2 regions of the Bariatricus sp. HCP28S3_A4 genome follow, and region 2 is predicted to be linked to the other one. Evidence: a T-box and tRNA genes for the amino acid it is inferred to sense, from the RefSeq annotation. Region 2 holds a T-box; the other holds one or more tRNA genes.
The links. The T-box of region 2 lies ahead of proS (proline--tRNA ligase). A T-box ahead of a tRNA ligase gene usually reads a tRNA of that ligase, here a tRNA-Pro.

Region 1: it encodes a tRNA-Pro, which carries the amino acid that the T-box ahead of proS (proline--tRNA ligase) is inferred to sense. The anticodon was not compared.

What each region holds. Positions count from the first base shown of each region.
Region 1 is NZ_JBQHSE010000006.1:74,159-90,205, reverse strand. Features, by position in the region: gene ACTNBF_RS05005 (DnaJ C-terminal domain-containing protein) at 1-851, opposite strand, end outside; gene ACTNBF_RS05000 (ROK family glucokinase) at 1,007-1,951, opposite strand; gene ACTNBF_RS04995 (thioredoxin family protein) at 2,021-2,263, opposite strand; gene ACTNBF_RS04990 (CobW family GTP-binding protein) at 2,281-3,216, opposite strand; gene ACTNBF_RS04985 (DUF6472 family protein) at 3,464-3,646, shown strand; gene ACTNBF_RS04980 (DMT family transporter) at 3,647-4,585, opposite strand; gene ACTNBF_RS04975 (PHP domain-containing protein) at 4,728-5,411, opposite strand; gene ACTNBF_RS04970 (glycosyltransferase family 4 protein) at 5,559-6,773, opposite strand; gene ACTNBF_RS04965 (ABC transporter ATP-binding protein) at 6,799-7,602, opposite strand; gene ACTNBF_RS04960 (ABC transporter permease) at 7,602-8,543, opposite strand; gene ACTNBF_RS04955 (ABC transporter substrate binding protein) at 8,700-9,695, opposite strand; tRNA gene ACTNBF_RS04950 (tRNA-Leu) at 9,918-9,997, opposite strand; tRNA gene ACTNBF_RS04945 (tRNA-Lys) at 10,072-10,144, opposite strand; tRNA gene ACTNBF_RS04940 (tRNA-Gln) at 10,149-10,220, opposite strand; tRNA gene ACTNBF_RS04935 (tRNA-His) at 10,291-10,364, opposite strand; tRNA gene ACTNBF_RS04930 (tRNA-Arg) at 10,372-10,445, opposite strand; tRNA gene ACTNBF_RS04925 (tRNA-Gly) at 10,462-10,532, opposite strand; tRNA gene ACTNBF_RS04920 (tRNA-Pro) at 10,541-10,615, opposite strand; gene ACTNBF_RS04915 (metallophosphoesterase family protein) at 10,739-11,224, opposite strand; gene rdgB (RdgB/HAM1 family non-canonical purine NTP pyrophosphatase) at 11,221-11,826, opposite strand; gene ACTNBF_RS04905 (THUMP domain-containing class I SAM-dependent RNA methyltransferase) at 11,831-12,976, opposite strand; gene ACTNBF_RS04900 (hypothetical protein) at 13,139-13,321, opposite strand; gene ACTNBF_RS04895 (DUF1700 domain-containing protein) at 13,639-14,103, opposite strand; gene ACTNBF_RS04890 (glutamine synthetase III) at 14,303-16,047, opposite strand, start outside.
Region 2 is NZ_JBQHSE010000012.1:64,341-80,387, forward strand. Features, by position in the region: gene ACTNBF_RS08120 (HAD family hydrolase) at 1-494, shown strand, start outside; gene nagA (N-acetylglucosamine-6-phosphate deacetylase) at 570-1,706, opposite strand; gene nagB (glucosamine-6-phosphate deaminase) at 1,744-2,469, opposite strand; gene ACTNBF_RS08135 (RluA family pseudouridine synthase) at 2,643-3,302, opposite strand; gene ACTNBF_RS08140 (calcium/sodium antiporter) at 3,636-4,595, shown strand; T-box leader at 4,677-4,886, shown strand; gene proS (proline--tRNA ligase) at 4,987-6,426, shown strand; gene ACTNBF_RS08150 (CCA tRNA nucleotidyltransferase) at 6,460-7,791, shown strand; gene ACTNBF_RS08155 (CotS family spore coat protein) at 7,826-8,818, shown strand; gene ACTNBF_RS08160 (phospho-sugar mutase) at 8,909-10,642, shown strand; gene ACTNBF_RS08165 (HU family DNA-binding protein) at 10,822-11,097, shown strand; gene ACTNBF_RS08170 (RNA-binding S4 domain-containing protein) at 11,168-11,407, shown strand; gene yabP (sporulation protein YabP) at 11,528-11,839, shown strand; gene yabQ (spore cortex biosynthesis protein YabQ) at 11,846-12,199, shown strand; gene ACTNBF_RS08185 (FtsB family cell division protein) at 12,284-12,619, shown strand; gene ACTNBF_RS08190 (SpoIIE family protein phosphatase) at 12,693-14,147, shown strand; gene tilS (tRNA lysidine(34) synthetase TilS) at 14,171-15,562, shown strand; gene hpt (hypoxanthine phosphoribosyltransferase) at 15,563-16,047, shown strand, end outside.

The DNA of each region.
Region 1 (16,047 bases), on a different contig from region 2:
CGTATTTTACACACAACACGCCCATCCACGGTAGGCACTGTCACTTCTCCACCAAACACCGCTGTTGTAAACGGAATATTGACTGTAGTATAAATATCTGCTCCTTTTCGTTCAAATCCTGCTTTCTGCCCGACATGCACTTTAAGAAGTAGGTCTCCCGGTTCTCCGCCACCGCTTCCAGGCATACCCTTTCCTTTCAGGCGAATACTTTTGCCATCTTCCATTCCTGCAGGAACATGAATCTGAAGGGACCGTACTTTTTGACCTTGTGTTCCCTGTTCCTGCAGACTAATAATCTTATCACACCCGTGAAATGCCTCATCAAAGCTGACAGAAATATCTGCATGGTAGTCTTCACCTTTCTGCCGGAAGTCCTCCTGACGGAATCCTCCCCTTCCAAAACCTCCTTCATAAAATCTGCTTCCATTTCCCCTAAAGCTTTGGCCTCCAAAGCCACTTCCTGTATTTCCTCGGAACATGTCTCCAAAAACATCTCCGAAAATATCATCCATATTGCTTCCTTCAAAATGGTATTCCCGATAATTTCCATTCGGATCACGGTATGAGCCACTATAGCTTCCATTAAATCCATTGCCATAAGGATTATAACCAGTTGTATTTCCATCCAGACCTGCATGCCCGAATCTGTCATAAACTTTCTTCTTCTCCGGATCACTTAGCACATCATACGCTTCATTGACTTCCTTGAAACATATTTCTGCTTCTTTATTTCCCTGATTGGTATCTGGATGATACTTCTTGGCCAGTTTACGATATGCTTTTTTAATCGTGGCAGCATCTGCATTTTTATTAATTCCAAGTATTTCATAATAATCTCTTTTTGTTCCCATATCCACTCACCTCTGTTCTATTTGTAATATAACACCCACTTTCAAGGAAGTCAACACAAGAATTAAAAATTCTGAATTTTTTTCATTAGAAAAGGGAACGATTCCTCTAAAAGAATTCGTTCCCGCTCTGCTCAATACAGTTCTGAAATTATAATTTACTCATTCCCCGCAATCATCTTCGCTCCGCCGTAGATTCCGGCATTATTTCCTAATGTGGCAAGCTTAAATTCGGTATCTCTTGATGCATGGAATGCATATTCTTTAAAATATTTTTCGATAGGATCCAAGAGTACACTTCCTGCCCTTGATACTCCGCCGCCAATAACAAAAGCTTCCGTATTCACTACACATGAAATACACGCCAATGCTTTGCCGAGTGTTTTGCCCACCAGATCGAGGATTTCAATCGCTATAGCATCATTCTCTTTCGCAGCATCACAGACTTCTTTTGCAGTGAAGTCATCATATTGCCGAAGAATACTTGGCTCATCATGCGCCTTAAGATATCTTTTCGCCACACGGACGATACCCGTTGCCGAACCGTACTGTTCCAGGCATCCTCTCTTTCCGCATCCGCACATTTCTGTTTCATCATCCCAAACCGGAATATGTCCCACTTCACCGGCTGCTCCGTTTGTTCCAGAAAGAATCTCTCCATTCAGGATGATTCCTCCTCCGATTCCGGTTCCGAGTGTGATCATGACAATACTGTGACAACCTTTACCGCCTCCTTGCCACATCTCACCCAGAGCTGCAACATTGGCATCGTTGCCCGCTTTCACTTTCAATCCGGTCAATTCCTGCAGACGGTCAGCCACATTGAACACACCCCATCCAAGATTCACACACTTGAAAACAGTTCCGTCTGCTCCTACCGGTCCCGGAACACCGATTCCGATTCCTTCCACATCGTCTTTACTGATTTCTCTTTCTCTTAAGGTTTCAATCACGGAGTCCGCTATATCTCCCAGAATATATTTTCCGCCTTTCTCAGTTCTGGTAGGTATCTCCCAGGTATGTAACAATTCTCCTGAAGATAAAAATAATCCCATCTTAACCGTCGTTCCTCCAAGGTCAACACCAAAAATATATTTCTTCATAGCCCCTGTCCTCCTATTGAATATTTCTTCTTCACATTATACAAAAAAACCCTGGAATTTACAATGCCTTTACAACATCACACGTTCCAAAATTTTCTTTATTTTTTCTTTCGTCGGCACCTGCCCACTGATAACCACTTTTCCGTCTATCATGATGGACGGCGCAGACATTACTCCCAGTTTTACAATTTCAATCAGATCTTCTACCTTTTCAATCTCTGCTTCCAGTGCCAGTTCTTCCACTGCTTCCTGCACCAATGCATAAACCTTATCGCATTTGTCGCATCCGCTCCCTATCACTTTAATATTCATAAGCAACCTCCCGCATTCTAGTTCTTCAATTTCATCGGTAATCCTACTTTATCTTCCCAGGCAGCAAAAATCTTCTTGATCACCGCCGTACCAATCTTAGAAATAAAAACAAGCTGTGACTTTTCCTGGGGTTCATATGGTGCATAATCAATTTCCTTTCCAACAACATCTACTTTCTGCCATCCTTCCTCCTGCACTTGGAAGAATCCTTTGATTCTGTGCACATCCGGTGACATCGTTCTGAGGAATTCATCCAGACTTTCCTTCGCGACCTCACCTTCAAATTCCATATAAAGTGTCTTCGGTTTCGTTTCAACAGAATTTGTCGTCTCTTCACACTCTGCCCACTGATATTTCAGCAGATCTTGATTCAGAAAATCCAGACTCAAATTACCATTTTCACTTTGTACAATCGGACATACCGGATTGATTTCCCGAATTTTTCCACAGATTTCCATGATTTTCTGTTCATCCGACAAGTCTGTTTTTGTAAGAACCGCCAGGTTACAATGTTTCAACTGACGATCTACCGTCTCCTGATCAACAATCTGATCCATAAAATTCACACAATCAACCAGGCAGATGGTTCCCTGAAAATCATACACATCTCCGCCTGCCGTGATTCTTACCGCCTCCAGAATTTCTTCCAGATTAGACGGATCTCCAAATCCGGAACTTTCTACAAAAAGGTAATCAAACGCTTCCTTTGCCATTTCTGTCAAAGCCTGTACGAATGAAAGCTTCAGACAACTACAGAAAATCGATCCGCGCGTAAGCTCAACCATTTTGATATCATCATCTCTTAAAACGGTTCCGTCAATACTCAGCTTACCCAATTCATTCTGAATGATTCCTGTTCGTTTTCCTTCCAGTTTTTCCAATATTTTCTGCAATACCGTAGTTTTCCCGGATCCTAAAAATCCGGTCAGAATGTACAATTTTGTTTTCCCCATTTTCCTTTACACTACCTTTCTTTTTATTAGTTATACAGATTATCCTGCCAGTTTGTTCTTATACTCTCATTCTCACATTGAAGCATTTCTATACATTAGTTTATCACATACATAGAATCTTTTCAATATGATTAGAAAAAAAGAAAGCCCATGATTGACTTTCCTTTTTTTCCTGTGTAATATCTTTATAGTAACTATGATTCTTTAACTCTGCCATCTGACGGCATACCTGAAAGGAGATTTATCCATGACTAAAGCAAGCTGCTGCGATACCTGCACTTATTACATCTATGATGACGATTATGAATGTTACACCTGTGACCGGGATCTGGATGAGGACGAGATGGTGCGTTTTATGACAGACCACAGCTATCAGTGTCCTTATTATCGTTGTGGTGATGAATATCGCGTCGTACGCAAACAGATGTAACTATTCTTTTTCCGGTTTTGTCCAATTTACAATAAAAATACCTGCACATACCAGAACCAGTGCAATCCCCCCACTCATTCCAAACGCACTTCCTTCTCCCAGAATCAATGCCGAAAGAATTACTCCGAATACCGGATTGGTAAATCCGAAAATTGACACTTTAGAAACCGGATTATATTTCAGAAGAATTCCCCACAATGTGTAAGCGACTGCCGAAATCAGTGCCATATAAAGGAGGAGCATCCCGCCTTTTACGCTAACCGCCGTAAGACGGCCTCCCGCCGCAGTCGCTCCTGCCACCATAATGATTCCACCAAGCAGAAACTGATATCCGCTTAGCATAACCGGATTCTCCGTCTGAGAATATTTCTTGATCAACACTGAGGAAAACGCATAAGCGAGTGCGGAAATAAATACAAATCCATCCCCCATCAGGTTAAAGCTCATACTCACATCGTTTCCGCTCAAGTTAATAATCACCACTCCTGCAAAGCCGATCATGCATCCGATTATTTTCTTTGCATCCAGTTTCTCCATGCGGAACAACAGGCTGGATACAAGAATCGACAAAAACACATTGGACGCCTCTACGATAGACCCCTTCACACCTGTTGTGTGTGCAAGCCCCACGTAGAAGAAGAAATACTGCAGTACCGTCTGAAGCAGGGAAATCTTGATGATCTTTGCGATTGCTGTTCTTCCCGGCTTCAGGAATGTTCTCTGGAGAACGGCTCCAAACAGAATCACGAGCACCCCTGCCAGTGTAAATCTGCATCCCGCAAACAATATTTGTGCCGCCGTATCAGTCGAATCCACCTGAAACAACTTATATCCAACTTTGATACATGGAAATGCGCTTCCCCATAACAGACAACAGATCATGGCAAGCAGGCATACTACCCATGTCTTTCTCATTGTACTTTCTTTTAATTTCATCATGCTTTTCATTCCTTATCCATCAAAATTTTTGAAAGCCGGAAGTAAAACTCCCGGCTTCTCTTCGTTTTTCTATTCATTTTTTATCATACCACAGAATTCTATGACTTTCAACGCAAAGCAAAAATGTACGAAAATAAATTTTCTATCCTGCACAAGCCACAGACGACTGATCTCGGATTACAAACGGCGCGTCAATCGGACTTTCCATATCCCAGAGATGATAACTGCCGTTTGCATAATAAGCCGGACGGCATTTTCTTTCTTTTACTTGTTTCACCAGCTCTTCAACCGTCTGAATTTTTTCCGGGAAAAATGTCGCATAAAGTCCCAACTTCTCCGGTACATGACAATCACTAGAACCAATCGTTGCCAATCCCAGCATTCTGGCGTACTCCGCAGCCTTTTTATTCGCATCATAGAGCGTACTTCCATTCAGCACTTCTACTCCGTCCAAACCATGAACCGACTTCAGATTCTCTTCCAGTCCGCGATTGTTATTTCGGAACGGATGTGCAGAAAAGCACATTCCCCCCTGCTCCTTTACCATAGTAATAAATTCCTGAGCCGGAATTCTTTCCCTGGGATACTCCTTTATTCCCATTGCCACAATATCTCCCTGAAGCGAGAAAAATTCAATACCCGTAAAAATCGGAAAACCCGTCTTTTCTGAATACTCTTCCGCAAAGTCCCGGATTCCCATATTATCATGATCTGTAATACAGATTGCATCCAGACCTCTTGCTTTCGCCAATTCCACCATAATCTCCAGCTTAAGAAAACTGTCTCCCGAATATCTCATCTCATGCATATGCATATCAATTAACATCTGGTTCCCTCCATATTTACCGCCAATAAATATTCGTTGTTTCCGCATAATTACTAAGCTAATCTTAGCACGAAACCATGCAGCCTTGCTAATTGATATTTGCAATATATTTCCTTCACATATTGATATTCTCTATAATTCAGTTTTCTACCGCATCAACTCTGTCAATCTTTCACAGAGTCCATCCCACGACACTGCTTCCAGTCCTTCTTTCTGTGGGAGCGGCATACTCTTCGCTTTCAAAATAGCATCCGCCAGATTTTTTTCAAATTCAGGAAGATCTTCTTCCAACGGCTCATCTTCATTCACCATACAAGGAGGTTCTACAAAAACAGTGCCATTCCCCGGTATATTCCTATCCAGCCACGGCCGAATTCCAGGGAGATCCGTACACACTGTATGCAGACCACACGCCAGTGCCTCAATCACAACAAGCGGAAGTCCCTCATAGAACGAAGGCAGTACAAAAATATCGCTTCGATTCAGTTCTGCGGCAAGTTCTCTTTGTGCAAGTTTTCCCAGAAATCTTATCTGGCAGGGACATTCCTCCGCCACCTTAAGAATCGTACGGAATTCCTCCTCATCTCCATAGCCTCCCGCCAGAACCAGTTCCACGTCTCTTCCTGTTTTTTTCAACTTCTCGTCCACCCTGTCCATGGATCGGATCAGACTTTTTACTCCCTTTTTCTCAGAAATCTTCCCGGCAAAAATAATTCGTACTTTGTCTTCTTTTTTCTGTTTCTTACGTTCCTCATCAATGCAGAATATCTCACTGTTATACCCGGTTCCAACCACCTCAATCAGCTCCGGATGACAGCCGTAACACTCACAAATTTCCCAGCTCTGCTCCTGATGTAAAGCAAAAATACCATCCAGCTTTCGGATCTGTTCCCGAATATATTCTCTCTCCCATGCATTTTTCTTAATCTGCCGGATATCTGACCCATGCGCAATTCCATATACCCGGATGCCCGGACAGATTTCCCTGGCCATTGCTGTCAGGAAATACAAATGATGGCATAAAATTACATCCGGTCTGAATTTCTTCACTGCATAACGTATCTGACTGCGAAATGTTCTCATAAACTGCTCTGTCATCACATCCGTCATATCAGAATATCTGGTGCTTTTATACGGCATCTCGTCTGACATGCCCGCAATTGGGAACGGCAGATCGCCAGATTCAAAGTATACCGGAAAGCATTCTACACCGTCAGGAAAACGCATCGTATCTTTCCTTCCAATTCCGGCTATGACAGCCTGCTCATGTCCCATTTTTTCAAATCCCCTCACCAGCTCTGTCAGATAGATACCACTTCCGGTACTATCGGGCTTCTGAGCGGTAACGCTTAATATTCTCATATCATCATTCTCTCCTGCATCCGATTTATGACAGCATCATTCTATCATTTGCGAATTCGCCGCCACTTACTTCTTCGAACTTAGCCAGCAAATCTGATACATGTAATTTCTTTTTCTCTTCTCCTGAAACATCGTAGATGATCTTACCTTCATGCATCATGATCAGTCTGTTTCCATGTGCAATAGCATCTTTCATATTATGTGTGACCATCATTGCGGTCAACTGATGTTCCTGAATGATTTTATCTGAAATAGCAAGCACTTTCGCTGCCGTCTTTGGATCCAGCGCCGCTGTATGCTCATCAAGAAGAAGTAGTTTCGGCTTCTTAAGAGACGCCATCAACAAAGTAATCGCCTGTCTCTGACCACCTGAAAGAAGTCCCACTTTACTATTCAGTCTTTCTTCCAGCCCCAGGTCCAGCTCACGAAGTGCCTCTTTGTAGCTTTCTCTTTCTTTTCTGGTAATGCCCCAGCCAAGCCCTCTTCGTTCTCCGCGCCTTGCAGCAATTGCCATATTTTCCTCGATCGACATCGTTGCCGCAGTACCAGTCATCGGATCTTGGAACACTCTTCCGAGATAAATTGCACGTTTATGTTCAGAAAGCTTTGTAATATCCACGCCATCGATAATAATCTTCCCTTTATCCACACTCCAGACACCCGCGATTGCATTCAATGTTGTGGATTTTCCGGCACCATTTCCACCAATAACAGTAACAAAATCTCCGGGATTCAGATTCAGATTCACTCCATCAAGCGCCACCTTCTCATTGATCGTTCCCGGGTTAAAAGTCTTATGTATATCCTGAATTTCAAGTAAATATCCCATTACATTGTCCTCCGTTTCTGTAAGTACTTTTCCTTCATGTAAGGAATCGCAAGGAAGCATGCAACTACAACTGCAGAGAACAGTTTCATGTAATCTGACGGCATCTTCAGCCAGAGTACAAAGGCGATTACAATATAATAAATAATTGCACCAACAAATACTGCGCCAAGAGTCAAAGCAAATGCGATTTTCTTTCCTGAACAGAATTTACCGAAAAGTACTTCGCTGATAATAACTGCTGCCAGACCAATTACGATTGCTCCACGTCCCATATTGACATCGGCAGCGCCCTGATACTGAGCATATATTCCACCGCTGAGTCCCACAAGTCCATTGGAGATCATAAGTGCCAGAACTTTGTTGAACCCAGTATTGATTCCCTGAGCTCGTGCCATCTGCTGGTTGCATCCGGTTGCACGGATGGACGCTCCGAGTTCTGTCCCAAAGAACCAGTAAATAACAGCAATCAGTAAAACAGCCCAAATCAGCAATTTCAGAAAGAAATAACCCCTTCCTTCTCCGGTAACATATCGAAGAGATGCCACCAGATCATACTGCATAACATTGATTGCCTGATTCGATTTACCCATGATTCCGAGATTGACCGAATACAAACTGATCTGAGTCAGAATACTGGCCAGGATTCCCGGAATTCCGAATACGGTGTGCAGTATCCCTGTAACAAATCCTGCAGCCATTCCCGCAAGAAAAGCAAAAGCAAGTGCCAGTGCCGGATCCATGCCGCCGCGGATCAACATAACAGCCACCGCTCCTCCTGTTGCAAGGGATCCATCTACCGTCAAATCCGCGAAATCAAGGATCCGGTATGTAATATACACTCCAAGTGCCATAATTCCCCAAATGACTCCCTGCGCAATATTTCCTGGAAGTGCACGCACAAGAGACATTGGATCAAGAGATGCAAAATACGTTGTTACCATGTCTTCTTCCTTTCTTTTTGCCTCCTTTCCTCAAAATCTACAGAAATTCAGCTTGTAATGATTTATTTCCATTTCCCAAGAAAGGACTGTCCCTCCAAACCCACTTGTTCAGAGAGGCAGCCCTGTCCGGAAATCAGATTCCGTTATTCTCAAAAACTATTCTTCAATTGCTTCGTATCCTTCCGGAATCTCGATGCCAAGTTCTTCGCAAATCGTAGGATTGTACATCTTGGTTACTTCCGGAGCTGTTTCAATTTCCATCGTTGATATATCAGCGCCATTTACCAGAACCTCGTAAGCCATCTCACCAGCTCTGTATCCGATATCATAATAGCTGATAGACAGAGTTGCGATACCGCACCCTGAACAGATTCCCTGTTCTCCAGCAATGATCGGCTTCTTAGCCGGCAGGCAGATGTTATTAATTACTTCTGTATTTCCAGCCATTGTATTATCTGTTGGAATGTAAAGTGCATCACATTCAGAAATTGCTGAATTGACGACAGATTGAATCTCATTCGAATCTGCTGCTGTAAATTCTTTACATTCAATTCCTTCTTCTTTCATAGCTTCCGTAAATAATTTTGCCTGATATGCAGAGTTCGGTTCCGCTGAGCAATAAAGAATTCCAACTGTCTTTGCATCCGGTAAGAGCTCAACCAGCATCTTAGCCTGTTCATCAATCGGAGCCAGGTCGCATGTTCCGGAAATGTTCATTCCTGTAGATCCACTCCAGTCCTTAATATCAAGAGCTGTTGCATAGTCTGTTACAGATGTTCCCAGAATCGGAATACTGTCCGTTGCTGCCGCTGCACACTGAAGTGCTGTTGTTGCGTTTGCAAGAATCAGATCTACATTATCAGCAACAAAGTTATTTGCAATCGTAGCACAGTTAGCCTGCTCGCCCTGTCCATTCTGAACATCAAAGGTCACATTGTCTTTACCAAACTTTTCTTCACAGGCATCTTTGAATCCCTGTGTTGCCTGGTCCAATGCCGGATGTTCCAACTGCTGACAAATACCAATCTTATAAACCTTTGCGGAATCTCCTGATGATTCTGCTTCACTTGTCGTTGACTTGCCGTCGCATGCAACAAGTGCCAGTGTCATTACAGTTGCAAGAAACACTGCTAATGCTTTCTTCATTTTCATAATATTGCCTCCTGTCATTTGTCTTACTTTGTCAGAGTAAAACCGTCGCACTTTAACGCGCTAAATTTTTTCACGTGTCTGATTATACAACTTTTTACTGATTTAGTCAAGATATTTTGCCGGCCCCCATCTATAACTGTCAGCCCTCATGGCCAGAGAACAACTATTTTCAGATAATAAAAAGTCGCAACCCCTTGACTATTCAAAGAATCACGACTAAACTGCGGATGACAGGAATCGAACCTGCACGGTTGCCCACCAGATCCTAAGTCTGGCGCGTCTGCCAGTTCCGCCACATCCGCATAATCTTGAATCCACTCGCTTTCCTCTAAATCGAACTGGATTATTAATCCGGAAATCATTTCTTTCCGACTCATGAGCGTGCGGGGATTCGAACCCCGGACAACTTGATTAAAAGTCAAGTGCTCTACCGACTGAGCTACACGCCCTTACCTGGGCCAGTTGGATTCGAACCAACGAATGCAGGAGTCAAAGTCCTGTGCCTTACCGCTTGGCGATGACCCAATAAAATCCCATTTAATAAAAAAAATGCCAGCATCTCTGCTTGCCTTTTTTTACCCTCTATAAATGGAAGGGTGGATACAGGGATTCGAACCCTGGGCCTCCAGAGCCACAATCTGGCGCGCTAACCAACTGCGCTATACCCACCATAAAACGTGCTTGGAGGGATTCGAACCCCCGACCCACGGCTTAGAAGGCCGTTGCTCTATCCAACTGAGCTACAAACACATATGGCATTCAGCCAAGCGGGTGATGGGAATCGAACCCACGTATCCAGCTTGGAAGGCTGGTGTTCTACCATTGAACTACACCCGCATAACCTATCGGGGTGACAGGATTCGAACCTGCGACCTCCTGGTCCCAAACCAGGCGCTCTAGCCAAGCTGAGCCACACCCCGATAACACTTCGCATGATTCATCATTTGCGATCAACATCACTACCCGTGACGCAAGAATTATTATATAATATGTTTTCTCGCTTGTCAACAATAATTTTTATTATTTTTCAATATTTTTTACAGTTATTTATCCAGATATTTAATCTCGCATTTCACATCACAATCCGGTTCGATCTCCATCATAATATAACTGCCTTTTCTTCCTTCCTGCCGAGGATAAGAAAGGCTTCCCGGATTCAAGACAATCATGCCGTCAATCATTTCCAGAAACGGCTTATGCGTATGTCCAAACATGACAATATCTGCATTTCTCATTTTCCCCTCTTCGATGATCCGCTCCGGGCCCAATGATACATAATAATAATGCCCATGTGTCATAAACGCTTTTTTAGTACCGAACACAACCTCCATTTCTCTGAGATTATCAGAGAAAAAATCATTATTTCCCGCAAGCACGTATGCCGGGCATCCACAAACTGCTTCTATGTAATCTTCGCCACCTTCGGTATCGCCAAGATGAACCAGCGCATCAATCTTTCCCGCTTCTTTTAATGCCTTGTCAAACGCTGAATGTCTTCCATGTGTATCACTCACAATCAGAATTTTCATAATTTTTTCTCCATTATCTCACGCATCATGCGGAGTCCTTTTCCTCTGTGACTGAGTTCATTTTTTTTCTCGGGAGCAAGCTCCGCTGAGGTACACCCATACTCCGGCAGATAGAAAATCGGATCATATCCAAATCCATTTCCCCCTGCAATCTCATATCCAATTTTCCCCTCCATCGTTCCACGCACAACTTCATGACTTCCATCCGGGAAAACTGCCGCAATCGCACAGACAAACCGGGCCGTCCTTTCTTCGTCCAGAACCCCTTTCATCCTTGAAAGGAGAAGACTGTTTTTAATATCATAGGAAGTATCTGTCCCAGCATAACGCGCCGAATAAATCCCCGGTTCTTTATTCAGATAATCAATCTCCAATCCGGAATCATCCGCCATAACAATCGCATTCATATTCTTAACTTTATCCAGGCCTGCGATTGCCTTCGCCTTGATCATTGCATTTTCTTCAAACGTCTTTCCGTCTTCTTCAACCTCCACATCAATTCCAACTTCCTTCATGGAAAGTATCTCCATTCCCAGATCGGACAGAATCATACGGATTTCTTTCATTTTGTTCTTATTTCCTGTTGCAAAAATAATCTTCATCTCTCTACCCTCTTTTCGGCGGTTTCGGTCCCATAAACTGATAAAAATACGTTTTCAGCATTCCATTATATATTTTCCGGTTTTTATCTGCCTTGCGTCCAAAGTATCGTTCTGCGTCCTCATAACTTGTAATCATGTACGCCGACCACGAATCCAGGAGTCGGAAGCTTTCTCCAAACTCGCGATAAAGCTCCGGAAGGTTCTTTTTCTCTTCCAGACGTTCCCCATAGGGCGGGTTCGTGATAATAAAACCATATTTTTTCGGATGTCTCAGATCCTTCACCGCTCGCTCCTGAAAATGGATCAAATGATCCACTCCTGCATCCTTCGCATTCTGTCTGGCAGCCTTCACCGCCTCTGCATCAATATCATAGCCTTGAATATCCACTGAAACATTCACATCTACCAGATCATTTGCCTCATCCAATGCATCATACCAGGCCTTTTTGGGAATCAGATTATCCCATTCTTCCGCAAGGAAAGAACGGTTCATCCCCGGAGCCATATTCGCTGCCATCATCGCCGCCTCAATCGGAAATGTTCCACTTCCGCAGAAAGGATCTACCAGAATCCGCTCTTTCTTCCATGGTGTAAGCATGATAAGAGCGGCAGCCAAGGTCTCTGTAATCGGTGCCTTCACTTTCATCTGACGATATCCTCGCTTATGCAGTGATACACCCGAAGTGTCAATTCCGATCGTGACAACATCTTTCATCAAAAAAACACGAATCGGATAAGATGCTCCGTCTTCCGGGAACCATTCCAGCCCATAGTATTCCTTCAGCCTTTCCACCATTGCTTTCTTCATAATGGACTGGATATCGGAAGGACTAAATAGCTTACTCTTAACAGACGCTGCTTTTGTCACCCAGAATTTTCCGTTTTTCGGTATATATCTCTCCCATGGCAGAGCTCTGGTCTTATCAAATAATTCTTCAAACGTCTCTGCCTTAAAAGCGCCCACCTTCAAAAGAACGCGTTCTGCCGTGCGCAAAAAAATATTCGCATCGCAGATTGCCTGCGCATCTCCCCAGAAACTTACTCTTCCATCATCAACCGACGCTATTTCATACCCCAGATCAAGCACCTCTCTTTTAAGAACCGATTCCAGTCCAAAATGACAGGGTGCAATCAACTCCATTTTTTCCATGTGTATCCTCCAGTTTTTCTTCCATTCTATATTACGTTTACTGATACTGTTTTGTCAACACTTCCCTGCAAACAAAAAAACGTCCTTTGGACGTTTTTATCTATATATGATATTAGAATCAGGGGATGCAGTGCCTGTTTAACGGCACCACATCCCCAGCCTTTACAGCAGTACTCTAGTATTTGTCACTTCCCGCATTCCGGTTCTGACCAGCATTGTTTCTGTCAGATACATTTTTGTCCGCTGCGTTTCTTCCTGACGCATTTTTGTTAGACCCATTCCTGTCTGACGCGTTTCTGTTTGATGCATTCCTGTCTGATGCATTTCTACTCTGTTCGTTTCCATACGAAGAATACGAATTTTTGTTTGTGCTGCTCTCTGATGAGCTATAATTCTTTGCCATTTGATATTCCTCCTGCCTGATTTAATAAACATTTTCCGGCTACAAGCACCACTTGCTTGTATCTGGTACAGACTATAGTATCTCCCGGCATTTCCTTTTTATGCGAACCTTAAGGATTTTTTAATTTTTGCTTGATTTTTTTACCAGTTTATATTATACTGATTTCTGTAGAGAGAACACTTTCTACAACCCCTTATTAATTATTTATACTCCCCTCAAAAGACCGGTAGCTCCCCTATCGGTCTTTTATTGTACCCTTCTATTCCTTTGATCCTTTTATCAATTTTATCAGTAGCATAATGATCAGTATCGGAATCACAACTGGTGCAATCAGGCTGACTAATCCGGTGATTATCGAAACGACAACGCAGATAATACCCACAACAACCAGCACAAGCAACAGCTTTTTCCACCATGTATCAAACCGGAACACTTTCACCTGGTTCGTACTGTAATCCTTTCCGGCCCCACCGGCTGCCCCATATCCACTGTTCGATTCATAAATATACTCTCCGCCATTCTTCGCTTCCTCGGAGTCAATGATCGTCTTCGCAATCACCCAGGGATCTCCCAATTCTTCCAGTATCTCCTGTTCGCTTCGTCCCTTTCTCATCTCTTCATTGATATATCGTCCGTAATATTCTACATTTTCCCGTACCACATGCGGTGAAACATTCTGATCGAGTGCTTCTCTTAATTTTTCCAAAAATTCTGTTCTGCTCATCCTTGTTCTCCTCTATACTCTCCAACTGGCTTTATCCCATCTGAAACAAACTGCATTTTCCAAAATCCACTCTCTGTTTCAAAAAAAGACCTTAGACTTAGCGTAGCATAAAAGCTTCCACTTTCCAAGTCTAAGGTCTTAAAATTATATTATGATTTTCTATGCTTTTTCTAAAATTTCCACTTTATCCCACAGAGTTTTAAACTTCAAACAGAAGATCTCCATAAGAAGGCATCGGCCATACTTCCTTATCCACAATCATTTCCAGTTCATCCACCGGTTTACGAAGTGCTGCCATTGCCGGTACTACACTGAAATGATAAAATTCAGACTGAACTTTTCCTTCTTCTTTTTCAGCAGCTTCTTCTGTAATATCAGACAGAGCAGACAGAGCTTTCTTAGCCTCTGCAAGAAGTGCTGTCACTTCAGAAAGCATCTCTTCCTGAACAGAAGCATCTGCTCCTGCCTCTTTAACTGCGATTACAGTATCAGCGAGAGTCTTTGTATATTTCACAACTGCCGGGATAATCTGTTTTGCAGCAATGTCAATCATCGCTTTCGCTTCAATATTAATTGCCTTGGCATAATTCTCGTATTTAATCTCAGCTCTGGACTCCAGTTCCGCTTTGGTAAATACATGGAATTTACCGAACAAATCTACCGCTTTATCAGTTGTAAGCGCCGGAATTGCTTCCACCATGGACTTAATGTTCGGAAGACCGCGTTTCTCAGCCTCTGCAACCCATTCGTCCGAATATCCATTGCCATTGAAAATAATTCTCTGATGTTCCGTCAGATATTCTTTGATTAAGTTATGTACTGCAACATCAAAATCTTCTGCTTTCTCCAGAACATCACATGCCTCAGAAAAAGCTTCTGCAACGATTGTGTTCAATACAACATTCGGGCCTGCAATCGAATCACGGGAACCTACCATACGGAACTCGAATTTATTTCCCGTAAACGCAAACGGTGAAGTTCTGTTTCGGTCAGTTGCATCTTTTGTCAGATCAGGAAGTGTTGACACACCTGTCATCAATTTACTTTCTGCAAGGCTGTGTGTTGCCTCTCCTGTACTGATCAACTGTTCCACAACATCTTCAAGCTGCTCACCAAGGAATACAGAAATAATAGCCGGAGGTGCTTCATTTGCTCCCAATCTATGATCATTACCAGGATCTGCCGCAGACTCACGAAGCAGATCTGCATGGGTATCTACCGCTTTCAAAATGCAGGCAAGTACCAGAAGGAACTGGATATTCTCGTGTGGAGTTTTTCCCGGATCAAGAAGATTAATTCCGTCATCTGTTGTAATAGACCAGTTATTATGTTTACCAGAACCGTTAACACCGGCAAACGGTTTTTCATGAAGAAGACATTTCATGCCATGTTCGCATGCAACTTTTTTCAGTGTCTTCATTACAATCTGATTATGATCTACCGCAATATTTGCCTCGGCATAAATCGGTGCAAGTTCGTGCTGTGCCGGGGCAACTTCATTATGCTGTGTTTTTGCAGCCACGCCAAGTTTCCAGAGTTCCTCATTTACATCTTTCATAAAAGCAGCGATTCTCTGACGAATCGTTCCAAAATAATGATCGTCCAGTTCCTGCCCTTTCGGAGGCATTGCTCCAAACAATGTACGTCCTGTATAGATAAGATCTTTTCTCTGCATGAATTTCTTCGCATCTACCAGAAAATATTCCTGTTCAGGACCAACAGATGGTGTCACTTTCTTGGATGTTGTATTTCCAAATAAGCGAAGAAGCCTGATTGATTCTTTATTAATCGCTTCCATCGAACGAAGAAGTGGTGTCTTCTCATCAAGCGCCTCACCGGTGTAAGAGCAGAATGCTGTAGGAATACAGAGGATTGCCCCACCTGCATCTTTTCTCACAAATGCCGGTGAAGTGCAGTCCCACGCTGTATAGCCCCTCGCTTCGA
Region 2 (16,047 bases):
TTAAAAGCATCTATGGTCAGGATTTCCCAATGGAAGAATTCGGCAATCTGACACGGAAAGTTTTCTATGATATTGCAGAGTCAGAAGGAATCGCCATGAAGAAGGGGGTTCGTGAGCTGATGGATTTCGCCAGGGAAAGAGGAATACGGATCGGACTTGCCACTTCATCCAGACAGGAGTATTCGGTGCGCCAGCTTACGGAGGCCGGGATATGGGAATACTTCGACGGGTGTGTTTTTGGAGATATGGTGACAAAGGCGAAGCCTGATCCGGAGATCTATCTGAAGGCTTGTGAAGCAGTCGGTGTATGCCCTGCAAAGAGCATGGCTTTGGAGGATGCTCCGGCCGGGATTCGTGCATCGCATGCGGCGGGAATGATTCCGGTCATGGTGCCGGATCTTGTTGAACCGACGGAAGAGATTCGGAAGCTTTGCTATCGGCGGGTGGATTCCCTGATTGATGTGATTTTGCTTGTGGAAGAATTGGAGAAGTAGAATAAAGTGTAAAAAAGAGCTGTGCTTCCGACGAGGCACAGCTCTTGAAATATAAAAGTATGAAATCCGGTATGACTATCCATGAATGATGACCTGTCTGAGATTCAGATCCTGATCCAGGAGTACCAGATTGGCAATCTTGCCGGTGGAAATGCTTCCGTAACGGTCATAGATTCCGATTGCTTTTGCCGGATTCATCGTGGCACATGCAATGGCACTTTCCAGAGGGATCTGCATTTCTTTCACGGCAGTTCTCATGCAGTCCATCAGATTGGTTACGGAACCCGCAAGCGCGCCGTCGCTGACAAGTGTGGCGTATTTCCCCTTTACGGCAACATCCTGTCCGCCGAGTGTGTATTGACCATCTTCCATTCCGGCAGCGCGCATGCTGTCACTGATCAGGATCATACGGTCATCGCCGAACAGCTGGAATGTAGCTCTGACGACAGAAGGATGAATATGCACACCGTCGCAGATCAGTTCGGCACGGCAGTGCGGACTGTCGAATGCGGCACCGACGACTCCCGGAGCACGATGAGTGAAAGGCGGCATGGCATTGTAAAGGTGGGTGGCGTGTCTGGCACCACGGTCATAGGCCTCTTTGGCAGTCTGATAATCTGCAGTTGTATGGGCCAGAGAAATGGTAACCTTGTCGTGGAGTGCGTCGATAAATTCCATGGCACCCTCGTTCTCAGGGGCGATATCAACCAGTTTGATGAGACCGCCGGAACGCTCCTGAAGGCTGCAGAAAAGCGCTTCGTCACAGAGCCGGATGTGTTCGGCAGCCTGAGCTCCTTTTTTTGCCTCGCTTATGAATGGCCCTTCCATGTTGATCCCTACCAGGGAAGCCTGCCCCGGACGGGCAGGGGATTCGTTATAGGTACGTGCCGCATCCATAACCTGCACCAGTGATTCCGGGGACACCGTCATGGTTGCGGGACAGACGGATGTGACACCGCAGGAAGCCTCATATCGGGTGATGGCATCGATTGCCTCTACAGTACCGTCACAGAAATCATGTCCCATGCAGCCGTGAAAATGAATGTCGATCAGTCCCGGAATGGCATACAGTCCGTCTGCATCCAGAACAGATTCATTTTCAGAGGGGGCAAGTGAAGGACAGATCTCCGTAAAAACGTCCTCTTCGATTCGAATATCCAGTCTGGAAAATGTTTTGTCTTCACCGTAAACAAGTGCATTTCTGATAATCATGATTATTCAGCCTTCTTTCTAATGTATAGAACAAATATTACTGCGGAAGCCTGGACAAAGCAGCTTCGTCTGCTACCAGTGTTACATCCGGATGAAGCTGAAGGATGGAAGCCGGTACAGTCGGAGTGATCGGGCCGAAGAAAGCATCGCGAACGATATCAGCTTTATCTTCTCCGCTTACAATGATCAGGATTTTCCGGGCACGCATGATCGTACCGATCCCCATGGTGTATGCCTGACGCGGAACGTCATCAATGGATGCGAAGAAACGCTTGTTGGCTTCAATGGTTCTTTCCTGAAGATCTACGCAGTGAGTTTCTTTCGGGAAATGATCAGCCGGTTCGTTGAAACCGATATGTCCGTTGTGACCAAGCCCAAGAAGCTGAAGATCCACTCCGCCAAGGGAACGGATGATTTCTTCGTAATGATGGCATTCTTCTTCGGCGTCTTCTCTGGTGCCGTCCGGCAGATAAGAAGCCTTGATATTTACATGATCAAACAGATTTTTATGCATAAAATAATAGTAGCTCTGGTCGTTATCACGTGTAAGTCCCCTATATTCATCCAGATTCACGGTCGTAACTTGAGCAAAATTGATATCCCCTTTATTGTACCAGTCAACCAACTGTTTGTATGTCCCGATCGGTGAAGAACCGGTAGCAAGACCTAAGACACAGTTTGGCTTCATGATCACCTGTGCTGAAATAATATTGGCAGTGGTGCGACTCATAGCATCATAATTTTTGGTTTTGTAGATTTTCATAATTTTCCCCTTTCTCAATGAACCTGTCGGCATGATATGCCTTCATATGATAAATGTATCAAAAGAAATATTGAAAAACAAGATAATGAAAATCAAAAAAATAGAAAGTGCAAAAAAAAACAATAATCGTGCTATTGGCTTTGCCGTTCATGAAATCCTGTCACATTTTACCGTTATTCTAAAGTAAAATTCATCGGTTTTCCCGTTTCCGGATGGAGGAAACTGAGGTGGAAAGCTCTGAGGGAAATGGGCTCATAGCCCGGTTTTTGTATGAATTCCGGATTGTATTTGTTATCGCCCCAAAGCGGTGCGCCTGCATGGGCCATCTGTACCCGGATCTGGTGATGACGCCCTGTTTTCAGGTGAACATGTACGGTGGTCAGCGTATTGCCGTCAGCGTCTTTGGCTGTAGCAACGGTTTCGTAAGAAAGCTCTGCGCGTCGGGCCTGAGGGGTGTCTTTGGAACATACCCGGGAGGTGTTGCTTCTTCCATCTTTTACGAGGTAATCGATCAGAGTTCCGCCAGGGGAAGGTAAAGTGCCGCAGCAGACAGCGCGATAGTCTTTGCAGAAATAATTTCCGATAAGCTGTCTGTTCAGCGCCGCCGCTGCTTTTGGATTTTTGGCAAAGACCATGAGGCCGGATACGGGCTGATCCAGTCTGTGAATGACTGCCAGATAAGGAGGCTTGGATCCGCCGGAAGAAGCAAGATGATTTTTCAGAATGCTCTCCATGTCAGGTTGTCCGAATCTTCGGGTCTGTACCGGTATGCCGGCAGGTTTATCACATACAATAATGTCTTTATCTTCATATAATATAGCAGGATGTTCCATAATTTACCTCCGGAGAATATTTTTCTTGACTTTTGAAAAAAAGGAAGTTACACTTATCTCCAGTAAAAGGGAGTAGCTTCCATTGATTCGTTTTGTCAGATCATCAAATGCCGAAATCAGTGTGATACGAAATCGTCATCACGATTATTTAAACATAATCCGGTTCGTATTGTCAATTAGCGAGACTTTTATTGCAGATTTTATGCCATAGGTGCAGTGTTTTGCAATAAGAAGTCTTTTTTATTTGCCTAAAATGCATTGCGTCACATAGGAAACGACTCAAAACACGAAACTTTGCACCGCCAAAATATAAATAAAATGGGAGGAAAAGATATGGTCTATGTATTGTTGATTCTGGGATTTGTATTATTGATTAAAGGAGCAGACTATTTTGTGGAAGGAAGCTCCAGTGTTGCGAAGCTCCTGAAAGTGCCTGCAATCATCATCGGGCTTACGGTTGTCGCATTCGGTACCAGCATGCCGGAGGCTTCTGTGAGCATAACCGCGGCACTGAAAGGGCAGAATTCACTTGCTGTAAGTAATGTTTTAGGCTCCAATATGTTTAATCTTCTGATCGTACTTGGATGCAGCGCCCTGATGAGGCCCCTTCGTGCCACCGACAGTGTATTGAAGAAAGAATTTCCGTTTTCAATCTTCATTACGGCAGCAATGCTTTTGATGACGACAAAGCTTGCTTTTGGGAAAATCCTTGCAGGAGAGGGGGAATTCGTACTTGGAAGGATCAGCGGTGTGGTTCTTCTTATCATGTTTGTCCTTTTCCTGGTACTTCAGGTTAAGGAGGCACTAAAAGCGCGAAATGCGATGCCTGCTGAAGATTATGCAGTCTTGAGCCCGGCGAAAAGTGCAATTTTTATTATTGGCGGAATTGCAGGAATCGTTCTGGGAGGAGATCTGGTTGTTGATTCTGCTACGGAGATTGCAGTTCGCTTTGGACTGAGCCAGACTTTTATTGGTCTTACGATCGTTGCAATGGGTACTTCCCTGCCGGAACTTGTTACATCGATGGTCGCGGCCAAAAAGGGAGAAAATGATCTCGCGCTGGGAAATGTTGTCGGTTCGAACATTTTCAATATACTTTTGATTCTGGGATCAAGTTCCGCAATCTGTCCGATCACAGTAGATATCGATGCGATATATGATATGATTATACTGATCGTGTTCAGTGTATTTGCGTTGATCTGCGCAAAGAGCCGTAAAGAATTATCCAAGAGAGAGGGTGTGCTCTTTCTGATGCTGTATGCGGTATATTTTGCATATATTTATGTGAGATAACTGCAGTGAAATATCAAAGACGGGTTGACAAATGCAGAAATCTCAATTAAAATCCTTAGTATCTGAAAAGAAATAATAGACACGTGGACCGTGAAGAGGATTAGTATATATTGGAAGTGGCACAGAGAGGTTTCCGTCCGGTGCAAGGAAGCTGCATGGAAGATATAGAACCTGCCTTGGAGTCCCTGTATGAAAATACAGCGCGCCCGGCGTTAACGGGAAATGAAGAGAACTGTTTTACGAAGTAAGACGGTTAATCAGGGTGGTACCGCCGGTTTTCCGGTCCCTTTTATCAGGGGCGGAAGAACCGGCGTTTTTTGTTTTGAAATAATTGTCAGTTATAATGCACCCCTGAGACAGACCAAAATATATGGAAGAGGAGAGGTTTGACATGGCAAAAGAAAAGAAGTTTGTAGAATCGATCACTTCGCGTGACGTTGATTTCGCGCAGTGGTATACGGATGTAGTCCGCGAAGCGAAACTTTGCGATTACTCCAGCGTGAAAGGATGTCTGAATTATTTACCGAACGGATATGCGATCTGGGAAAAGATTCAGGCTGATCTGGATAAGAGATTTAAGGATACAGGTGTGGAGAATGTGTATCTTCCTGTATTGATTCCGGAGAATCTTCTGCAGAAAGAAAGTGATCATATCGAAGGATTTGCTCCGGAAGTGGCATGGGTAACCAAGGGTGGAATGGAACGCCTTCAGGAGAAGATGTGTATTCGTCCTACATCCGAGACGCTGTTCTGCGATCTGTGGTCAAGAACCGTACAGTCCTACCGTGATCTGCCGAAGGTATGGAATCAGTGGTGCTCTGTACTTCGATGGGAGAAGACAACCAGACCGTTCCTTCGCTCCAGAGAGTTTTTATGGCAGGAAGGCCATACGATTCATGCGACTTATGAGGAGGCTGAGGAAAGAACACTTACTATGCTCAGAGTATATCAGGAGTTTATCCGGGATTCTCTGGCGATTCCGTTTGTATCCGGTCCTAAGACAGAGAGCGAGAAATTCGCAGGTGCTCAGGACACCTATACGGTAGAAGCTTTGATGCATGACGGAAAGGCACTTCAGTCTGCAACCAGCCATTTCTTCGGAAGCGGCTTCCCGGATGCATTTGACATCAAGTATCTGGATAAGAATAATGAACTTCACAGTGTATATGAGACTTCATGGGGACTTTCCACACGTATTATCGGTGCGATCATCATGGTACACGGTGATGACAGCGGACTCGTACTGCCTCCAAGAATTGCTCCGGTTCAGACGAGAGTGATTCCGATCGCACAGCATAAGGAAGGTGTACTCGAAAAAGCGAATGAACTGGTTGATACATTAGCGAAAGCCGGCTACAGTGTGAAGATCGATGATTCCGAGAAGAGCCCGGGATGGAAATTCAGTGAGCAGGAAATGCTTGGAATTCCGACCCGTATTGAAATCGGACCGAAAGACATCGATCAGGGACAGGTTGTCGTTGTACGCCGCGATACACGTGAGAAGATTATTGTTCCGATCGATGAAATTGCAACCAGACTCGGAGAAATTCTGGAAACGATCCAGAAAGACATGTATGACCGGGCAAAAGCATTCCTTGACAGCCATATTGATACAGCGGTGACCATGGATGAAATGAAAGAGAAATTCAATGAAAACCGTGGATTCATCAAAGCAATGTGGTGCGGAAGCGAAGAGTGCGAGGGCGAGATCAAATACGAGACCGGCGGCGCATCTTCAAGATGCATCTGCAAAGAAGATCCGATCAGTGATACATGTATTTATTGCGGTAAACCTGCGAAACATATGGTTTATTTCGGCAAGGCATATTAAGATAGTATAAAGAACAGGTGAATGTAAAGAAATATGAAGATTCAATTACCTGACAAGGTGCATCATATTATTACAACTTTACAGGATCACGGGTACGAGGCATATGCCGTAGGAGGCTGTGTCAGGGACAGTATCCTCGGACGGGATCCGCAGGACTGGGATATAACAACATCAGCAACGCCTTTGGAAACAAAGGCGTTGTTTGAACGTACCTTTGATACCGGAATTGAACATGGGACGATCACGGTACTTCTGGAGAAAGAAGGCTTTGAAGTGACGACTTATCGGATAGATGGTAAATATGAAGACAGCAGACATCCCAAAGAAGTTCAGTTTACACGCAGTCTGGAAGAAGATCTGAAACGGCGGGATTTTACGATCAATGCCATGGCATATAATGAGGAGGCCGGGCTGGTAGATATTTTTAACGGTCTGCAGGATCTGGATCAGAAAGTGATCCGATGTGTGGGGAATGCAGGGGAACGTTTCTCGGAAGACGCGCTTCGGATTCTCCGCGCAGTGAGGTTTTCCGCTCAGCTTGGATTTGACATTGAAGAGAAGACCCGGGAGGCAATCAGCGATCTGGCATCGAATTTAAGAAATATCAGTGCCGAGCGCATACAGGTGGAACTCGTCAAATTGCTGGTATCTCCGCACCCGGAGCGCATCCGGCTGGCATATGAACTTGGTATCACATCCGTGATTCTCCCGGAATTCGACGTTATGATGGTAACAGAGCAGGAGAATCTTCATCACTGCTATCATGTCGGCGAGCATACGATCCATACGATGATGAACATTGCGCCTGAGAAGGTACTGCGGCTTACCATGCTTTTTCATGACATGGGAAAACCGGCGACGAAATCGATCGATGAGAAAGGGGTCGCACATTTCAGGGGACATGTATGTGTCAGTGAAGAGATCGCAAGAAGGATTCTGCAGCGCCTCAAGTTTGATAATGATACTATAAGAAAGGTAAGCAAGCTGGTGCGTTTTCATGATTACAGAATGCCGGCTGCTTCGAAATATGTGCGGCGTGCAATGAACAGGATCGGAGAGGACTTATTCCCGTATTATCTGTTGGTGCAGCGTGCCGATATTGCCGGACAAAGTGAGTATCAGAAGACGAAGAAGATAGAAAATCTTGAGCAGATAGAAAAATTATATAAAGAAATTCTGGAATTGAAACAGTGTGTATCGCTGAAGGGCCTTGCCGTGACGGGACGTGATCTGATCGAGGCGGGAATGGAACCGGGGCCCCAGATCGGCGAGATGTTGGAAACGCTTTTAAAAGAAGTGATTGATGATCCTGAAAAGAATGAGAAGAAAGTTCTTCTAAAAATGGTATCTCGGGGCATACACTAGAAAGACATGAAAACGAAACGTGCAGGGGGATGCCATGAAAGATTATGGGATTAGTGTCTTAGAACAATACCAGATGGAAGTAAACAGCACCCACAGAATCAGGGGTGCTGTTTTGTGCGATACGGATCGCGGGCTGTTTCTTTTAAAAGAAGTATATATTGCACCGAAAAGGCTGCCCGTGCTCATCGAACTGTACAAAATGCTGAATGAAAGCGGAATCTGTATGGTGGATATGCCACTGGCAAACAAAGAGGGAGCGTATATTACGACGGCTGATGACGGAACCGGGTATATGGTAAGACGATGGTTCCAGGGGAGAGAATGCGATGTACGCCGGGAAGGGGAGCTGCTGGAGGGAACGAAATACCTGGCAAAGCTGCACAAACTGATGCGGATACCCGGTGAGGACACAACGGGAGCCGAAATCAGTTTTCCGCTGGAAGAGGAATTCAGGCGGCATAACCGGGAACTGCGGAAGGTGCGTACGTTCATTTGCCGGAGAAGTGTCAAAGGGGCATTTGAGACGGAATTCCTGAAAGGCTGTGACCGGATGTACGAATGGGCAGAAGGGGCGAACGAGCATCTGAAAGAGACCGGATACCGACGGTTATGGCAGGAGGCACAGGAGAAAGGGACCTGGGTTCACGGAGACTACAATTATCATAATCTGCTATTTTGCAAAGAGGGATTGGCAGTTACCGGATTTGACCGTGCGCACAGAGAACTCCAGTTGGATGATTTTTATTATTTCCTGAGAAAAACAATGGAGAAATACAGGTATGATGAGCGTCTCGGTTATAAAATGCTGCGAATGTACGATGCGGAAATAACACTCGGGAAAAAAGAAAGGGATTATCTTGCAGTGAGGCTCGCTTACCCGGAGAAGTTCTGGAAAATTGTGAATTTGTATTACCACTCGAATAAAGCATGGATTCCGGAGAAAAATGTTGAAAAACTGAGGACGGCAATTCGCCAGAATGAGGAAAAGAAGCGCTTTTTATCGAATATATTTGCTTTTCATTTATAGCCAAGTAGTGTATAATAGGGATAAAGCGAGTACCAGAATGTGCCCTTGAGGGAGAAATGTACTCAGAACAAATGGAGGTACAAAAAAGAGATGGAAGAATATGTAAAGAGATACGAAGAATGGTGTTCTAACCCGTATTTTGATGCGGACACACAGGCAGAATTGAAAGCAATTGCTGATAATGATGGGGAAATCAAGGAGCGCTTTTACAAAGATCTGGAGTTTGGTACAGCAGGACTTCGTGGTGTGATCGGAGCCGGAACGAACCGCATGAATATTTACACTGTTAGAAAGGCAACACAGGGACTTGCGAACTATATCATCAAAGCAGGTGCGAAGGAACGCGGAGTGGCGATCGCTTACGACTCACGCCGTATGTCCCCGGAATTCGCAGATGAAGCAGCACTTTGTCTGGCAGCGAACGGAATCAAAGCATATGTATTCGAATCACTTCGCCCGACACCGGAACTGTCCTTTGCAGTGCGTGAACTGAAGTGTATTGCCGGTATCAATATTACGGCCAGCCACAATCCACCGGAATACAACGGATATAAAGTATATTGGGAAGATGGAGCACAGATTACTCCTCCGCATGACAAAGGTATCATGGATGAGGTTCTTGCTGTTACCGATTATACAACAATGAAGACGATGGGACTGGAAGAAGCGAAAGCAGCCGGTCTCTACGAAGTGATCGGACAGGCTATTGATGACGCATATATTGCCAGATTAAAAGAGCAGGTACAGCATCAGGATGCAATTGATGCAGTGGGTAAGGATCTGAAGATCGTATACAGCCCTCTTCACGGAACCGGAAATATACCTGCCAGACGTGTACTTAAGGAACTTGGCTTTGAAAATGTATATGTTGTGAAAGAACAGGAACTCCCGGATGGAGAATTCCCGACCGTTTCTTATCCGAATCCGGAAGCAGAAGAAGCATTTGAACTTGGACTTAAGCTTGCAAAAGAGGTAGATGCCGATCTGGTACTTGCAACAGATCCGGATGCAGACCGACTTGGAGTGCGTGTAAAAGATAAAGACGGCGTATACCATACATTAACAGGAAATATGTCAGGATGTCTGCTCGCTGATTACGAGATTGGACAGAAGAAAGCCTTGAAAGGCCTTCCGGAAGACGGATACCTGATCAAGACGATCGTTACTTCCAATCTGGCGGATGCCATTGCAAAAGGATATAATGTAGGACTGATCGAAGTCCTGACAGGTTTCAAATATATCGGACAGCAGATTCTTGGATTTGAAACAAGTGGAAAGGGTGAATATCTTTTTGGATTTGAGGAAAGCTATGGATGTCTGATCGGAACACATGCAAGAGATAAAGATGCAATCGTAGCAACAATGGCTCTTTGCGAAGCAGCAGCTTACTATAAGACAAAAGATATGACATTATGGGATGCAATGGTTGCAATGTACGAGAAATATGGTTATTACAAGGATGATATCAAGTCAATCACCATGAAGGGAATTGAAGGACTTGAAAAGATCCAGAACATCCTGCAGACACTGCGCAATAATCCGCCGGCTGAGATCGGTGCTTACAAGGTGCAGAAGGCAAGAGATTATCAGGCAGATACAATCAAAGATCTGGCAACCGGCGAAGTAACACCGACAGGCCTTCCGAAGTCCAACGTTCTTTATTATGAACTGAATGATGATGCATGGGTATGTGTTCGCCCGTCAGGAACGGAACCGAAAGTAAAATTCTATTACGGAATTAAGGGAACTTCTCTTGAGGATGCAGATTCCAAATCAGAAGAACTTGGAAAAGCAGTGCTTGCTATGGTGGATCAAATGTTGTAGAAAACAGTTTGTCCGGAAAGAATGGTATTTCGGTGTTCCTAAGAAGGATTTAGGCTTGACAAAGGCTTTAAAACCCGATATAACTTTACATAGGGCATTCTGCAAGGACGCAGTCAGCCTTTAGTACGAGGTAGAATACAGTTGGTATTCGAGTGATTATGATACAGGAGGAAATATTCATGAACAAAACAGAATTAGTGGCAGCAGTGGCAGAGCAGGGAGAGGTTTCTAAAAAAGATGCAGAAAAAGTGTTAAAAGCTTTTGTTGATGTAGTTACAGAAGAACTGAAAAAAGGGGAAAAAGTTCAGTTGGTAGGTTTTGGAACGTTTGAGGTAAGTGAAAGAGCTGCAAGAGAAGGAAGAAATCCTCAGACCGGTATGACCATGAAGATTGATGCCTGCAAAGCGCCGAAGTTTAAAGCAGGAAAAGCTTTGAAAGATGCTGTAAACGCATAATTGGTTTTGGATTGATGAATGTAAATAGAGAGCGCTGGCCGCTCTCTATTTTTGTAGGAGAAATAATGATATGAGATTAGATAAGTTTTTGAAGGTATCGCGCCTGATCAAGCGCAGGACTGTGGCAAATGAGGCATGTGATGCCGGAAGAGTTATGGTGAACGGTACGGTAGCAAAGGCATCCGTTAAAGTGAAAAAAGGGGACATTATTGAGATTCAGTTCGGAACAAAGACTGTAAAAGTGGAAGTGCTTGAGCTAAAGGAAACTACAAAGAAGGACGAAGCTGCCGAGTTGTTCCGATACCTGTAATTCTATAAAGTTTTTAACATATATTATCCCATGCATTCATAAAATGATATCAAGGCACTGAATGACCGGAACATATCCGGATCATGGGTGAATGCGCGGAGGGATCCGCATGTATCATAGATGGAAAGGTTGGGGGTAGTGGTGGAAGAAAGTAAGATGCCGAAAACGCACAATCATAAGCTTGTAATCAACAACAGAAAAACCAGTATGGTGACGGGAGTTCTGGATGTATTGTCGTTTGACCTAAATGAAATCCTGCTGGAAACGGATCAGGGAATGCTTATGGTGAAAGGAACGGACATGCATGTGAACCGTTTAAGCCTGGAAAAGGGCGAGGTGGATTTGTCGGGGAATATTGACAGTGTGGCATATTCCAATATTAATTCGGCAGGAAAACAAGGTGAAAATTTTTTGACAAAACTTTTCCGGTAACCGAATATGTTGGGAATTGAAAAAGAGTTTCTGGTGTTCCTTCACGCAATCATAACCGGAGTTTTTGTGACTGCTGTATATTTAAGTCTTAGGGTGCTGAGAAGGATTTTCCGCCATGCATTATGGGTGATCAACATAGAAGATTTCATATATTGGATTTTTGTATCACAGTACTTTTTTGTGCAAATTTACCACACAAGTAATGGTGAGATAAGGTGGTATTTTGTACTAGGTGTTGTGATTGGGGCGATTTTGATGCACTTTTTCGTTGCTTTTACAAAAAAAATCGATCAAAAATTATCTGATTTGATGGAGAAAAAAAACGGAAAAACTATTGATAAATCTGGGGAAAAAAGATAATATTATTTTACAATTGTGGATTTTATATAAGTAATAATAGGGAATATACCGGTTGGAAACAACAGTAAAGGGTGAGTATATATAATGGGAAGCTTAAAGCAGAAGAATCGGAAGATCCGGAAAGGACGTTCGAAGAGCAGGCTTCAGAATCATAAGAGAAGTGTGTTGGCAATCAGCAGTATTATTGTGATGCTCAGCGCAGTAATTGTTATTCATGGAATGGCGTTACAGGCGAGAAACAAAGAATACATGGCTCAGGAAGCAGAACTTATGGCACAGCTGGATGATGAGAAGGATCGCTCGGAAGAGATTGATAAACTGAAAGAATATGTGGGAACAGATGAATATATTGAAGATGTTGCGAAAGAGAAGCTGGGATTGATTAAGCAGAATGAGATCCTGTTTAAGGCGGCTAATTGATGACATATTCACGAATGATGAGCTTTGGAAGAGATTCCAGAGCTCTTTGTATTATAGTAAGGGAGGCAGGCAGATGGGAGAAAACAGAAACGAAGTGACGGTGATGCAAAGTCCGTATGTAACGCAGGCGGACAAGTTTGCCAAGTCCCTTAGACATCTGGCGGATACATTTCTGAAAATGGAAGGAACCAGGGAAGGTTTCAGTGCTGAGGAAGTTCAGGAAATGATCAGACAGATAGAGGATCGGGTGTGCGGTTCCTGTGAGCGGAGGGAGCATTGTACCGGACAGAACAGGGAACAGATCGATCTGCTCATTTATGAATTGCTTTGTGCGGTGGAAAAATACGGTACTGAACTGAATGTAGAGATGAAACGAAAACTTCAGAAAAGCTGTATTCAGGCGCCTCGTTTTCTCAGGACTATTCTGGATGTGTTTCAGGAAGCAAAGAAAACACTGATTTGGAACAATAAAATGATCTTAAACCGGGAAGGATGCGCAGTCCAACTGGATACGTTCGCCCAGATGATACAGCATGCGACCAGGGAACTGGATGCAAGTATTTTTCAGGATCCGCCATTGGAAAAAAAGCTGAAGATGCACCTGAAAAGATCAGGAGTCAGGATGCTGAGCTCTGTATTTTTTGTGAATCCGCAGGGACGATATGAGATTCATATTACGGGGAAAACAGAAAAAGGGGTATGTATGACGACGAAAAAACTGTCAGAGATACTTTCGGACTGTGTCGGACGGAAAATGTGTCCTGCCAGCGAGGAAAGGCCGGTGATGAGTCAGGAATACTGTACGGTAGTTTGTGTAGAAGGACCGGGATATTATACGATGCAAGGCATCGCAAAAATCGGAAAAGGATGTCAGAAGATTTCGGGAGACAGTTACCTGATGACGAGATTGCCCGGTGGTCAGGAGGCGGCAATCCTTTCTGATGGGATGGGATCCGGAGAACGTGCTTCCAGAGAAAGTGCGATGATCGTAGATATGTTGGAAGAATTGCTGAAGGCGGGATTTCCCAGACAGACGGCACTGTCTATGATGAATACAGCACTGGTCATGGGAAGAGAAGAAGTATGTTTTTCTACTGTGGATATGAGTATTTTTGATCTGTACAGTGGGGAATGTGAATTTATAAAAGCTGGCGCTGCACCTACGTTTATACGGAAAAGGGAAGGGATGGAGCATATCTATTCTGAAAATCTTCCGCTCGGCGTAGTGCCGAATCAGCAAAGCGGAGAATTCAGAAGAAATCTGGAATCGGGTGATGTTGTTGTGATGGTCACGGATGGAATCCTGGATGCACTGCCTTCGGGAGAGCAGGAGCAATTGCTGGATCTGATCATCGGAGGAACATCGCTTGAAAATCCGAAAGAATTGGCCCATTATATCCTGCAAAGTGTCCTGGAACTGACAAACGGTGAACCGAAAGATGACATGACAGTTTTGGTGGCAGGAATCTGGGAGATGTGTTACTCTAATGATACGAAGAAAGAAAATCGTACAAAAGGAAAATCATGATGCTGAATAGAATAAAAAAGTTTATGGAAAAGTGGCATATGCTGACAGCGGGGGATACCGTGATAGCAGGTGTTTCGGGAGGTGCAGACTCAATGTGCCTTCTTTTTGTGCTGGAAGAATTGAGAAAGAGTATGGAATTTGATCTTGTTATCGTTCATGTGAATCATGGGATCCGCGGTGAAGCAGCAGATGCGGATGAGGAGTACGTGCGAGACATCTGCAGGAAGCTGGGGCTTACTTGCGAAGTATTTCATGTGAACGTCCCGGAATATGCAAGAAAGGAAAAACTTTCCGAAGAAGAAGCCGGAAGAGAGCTACGAAGAAAAGCGTTTCGTGAAACAGCAATCAAATATGGTGGTACCAGAATTGCACTGGCACACCACCAGGATGACAATGCAGAGACATTTTTTCTACATCTCGCCAGAGGAAGCAAGATGAAAGGACTTGGAGGGATCTGCCCTGTAAAGGGAGATTACATTCGTCCGCTTCTTTGTGTGAACCGGATGGAGATAGAAGAATTTTTGGAGAAAAAAGGAATCCTTTATTGTATGGATGCAACAAATCTGGAAGATACTTATACAAGAAACAAGATAAGAAACCATGTCATCCCATATTTTACAGAGAACATTAATTCAAAAACGGTAGAACATATTAATGGGGCTATGGAGCAGCTTCGAGAGGTACAGGAATATCTGGAACGCCGGATGAGGGAAGCGTATCGGAAGTGCGTGAAAGAGGAGCGGGGGAAAATCCATATTTCTGAGCAGGAGTTCCGTAAACAGGATGAGCTGATCGGCAGAATGGTATTAAGACAGGCAATGGTTTGTCTTAGTAAAAAAGAAAAGGATCTGGATGAGGTTCATGTAGTTCAAATCAGAGAGTTGCTGGATAAGCAGACGGGCAGAAAAATTGATCTTCCTTATAAAATGCGTGCGGTACGGACATATGAGGGAATTGATTTGACTCTTGGAAATGAGACGAAGACCAATGGTACAGAAATGGGAAACGAAGGCAAAATTGTATGTATCCCGAATGTAAATGAAACAGAGGAATGGAGAGTTGAGTATGGAGATTGGAAGGTTTCTTGCAGAAAATTTCCGTTCACCCAGGGACTTGAGGGGATTCCGAAAAAAACATACACGAAATGGTTCGATTATGATATAATAAAAGAGAACGTCTTTGTACGCAACAGACGGGCAGGAGACAGGATTGCGATTGATAAAGAAGGAAATACGCAGAAACTGAAATCCTATTTTGTGAATGAGAAAATTCCGTCGGACAAAAGAGATAAAATTCCGCTGATCGCGGAAAAGGAGAGAATTCTCTGGATTGTGGGATATCGTCAAAGTAAGGCATATCAAGTGACGGAACAGACAAAGACCGTTTTGGAGATTACGATAAATGGAGGTACCTAAATGGCAGAGAAAATTAAGGTTTTAATACCGGAAAAAGAAGTGAATGCAAGAATTGAAGAATTAGGAAAAAAGATCAGTGAGGATTATGCGGGAAAACAGGTACATTTGATCTGTGTACTTAAGGGAGGAGTTTTCTTCATGTGTGAACTGGCAAAGAGGATTACTGTGCCGGTTTCCATGGACTTCATGAGTGTCAGCAGCTATGGTGACGGAACTTCATCCAGCGGAGTTGTGAAGATTGCGAAGGATCTTGATGAATCGCTGGAAGGAAAGGATGTACTTGTAGTTGAGGATATTGTGGACTCAGGACGTACGCTTTCTTATCTGCTGGAAATTCTTCAGAAGAGGGGACCTAAGAGTATGCGTCTTTGTACATTACTCGACAAACCGGAACGGCGTGTTAAAGACGTGCATGTTGATTATGTAGGATTTAATATTCCGGATGAATTTGTGGTAGGGTTCGGATTAGATTATGCACAGAAATA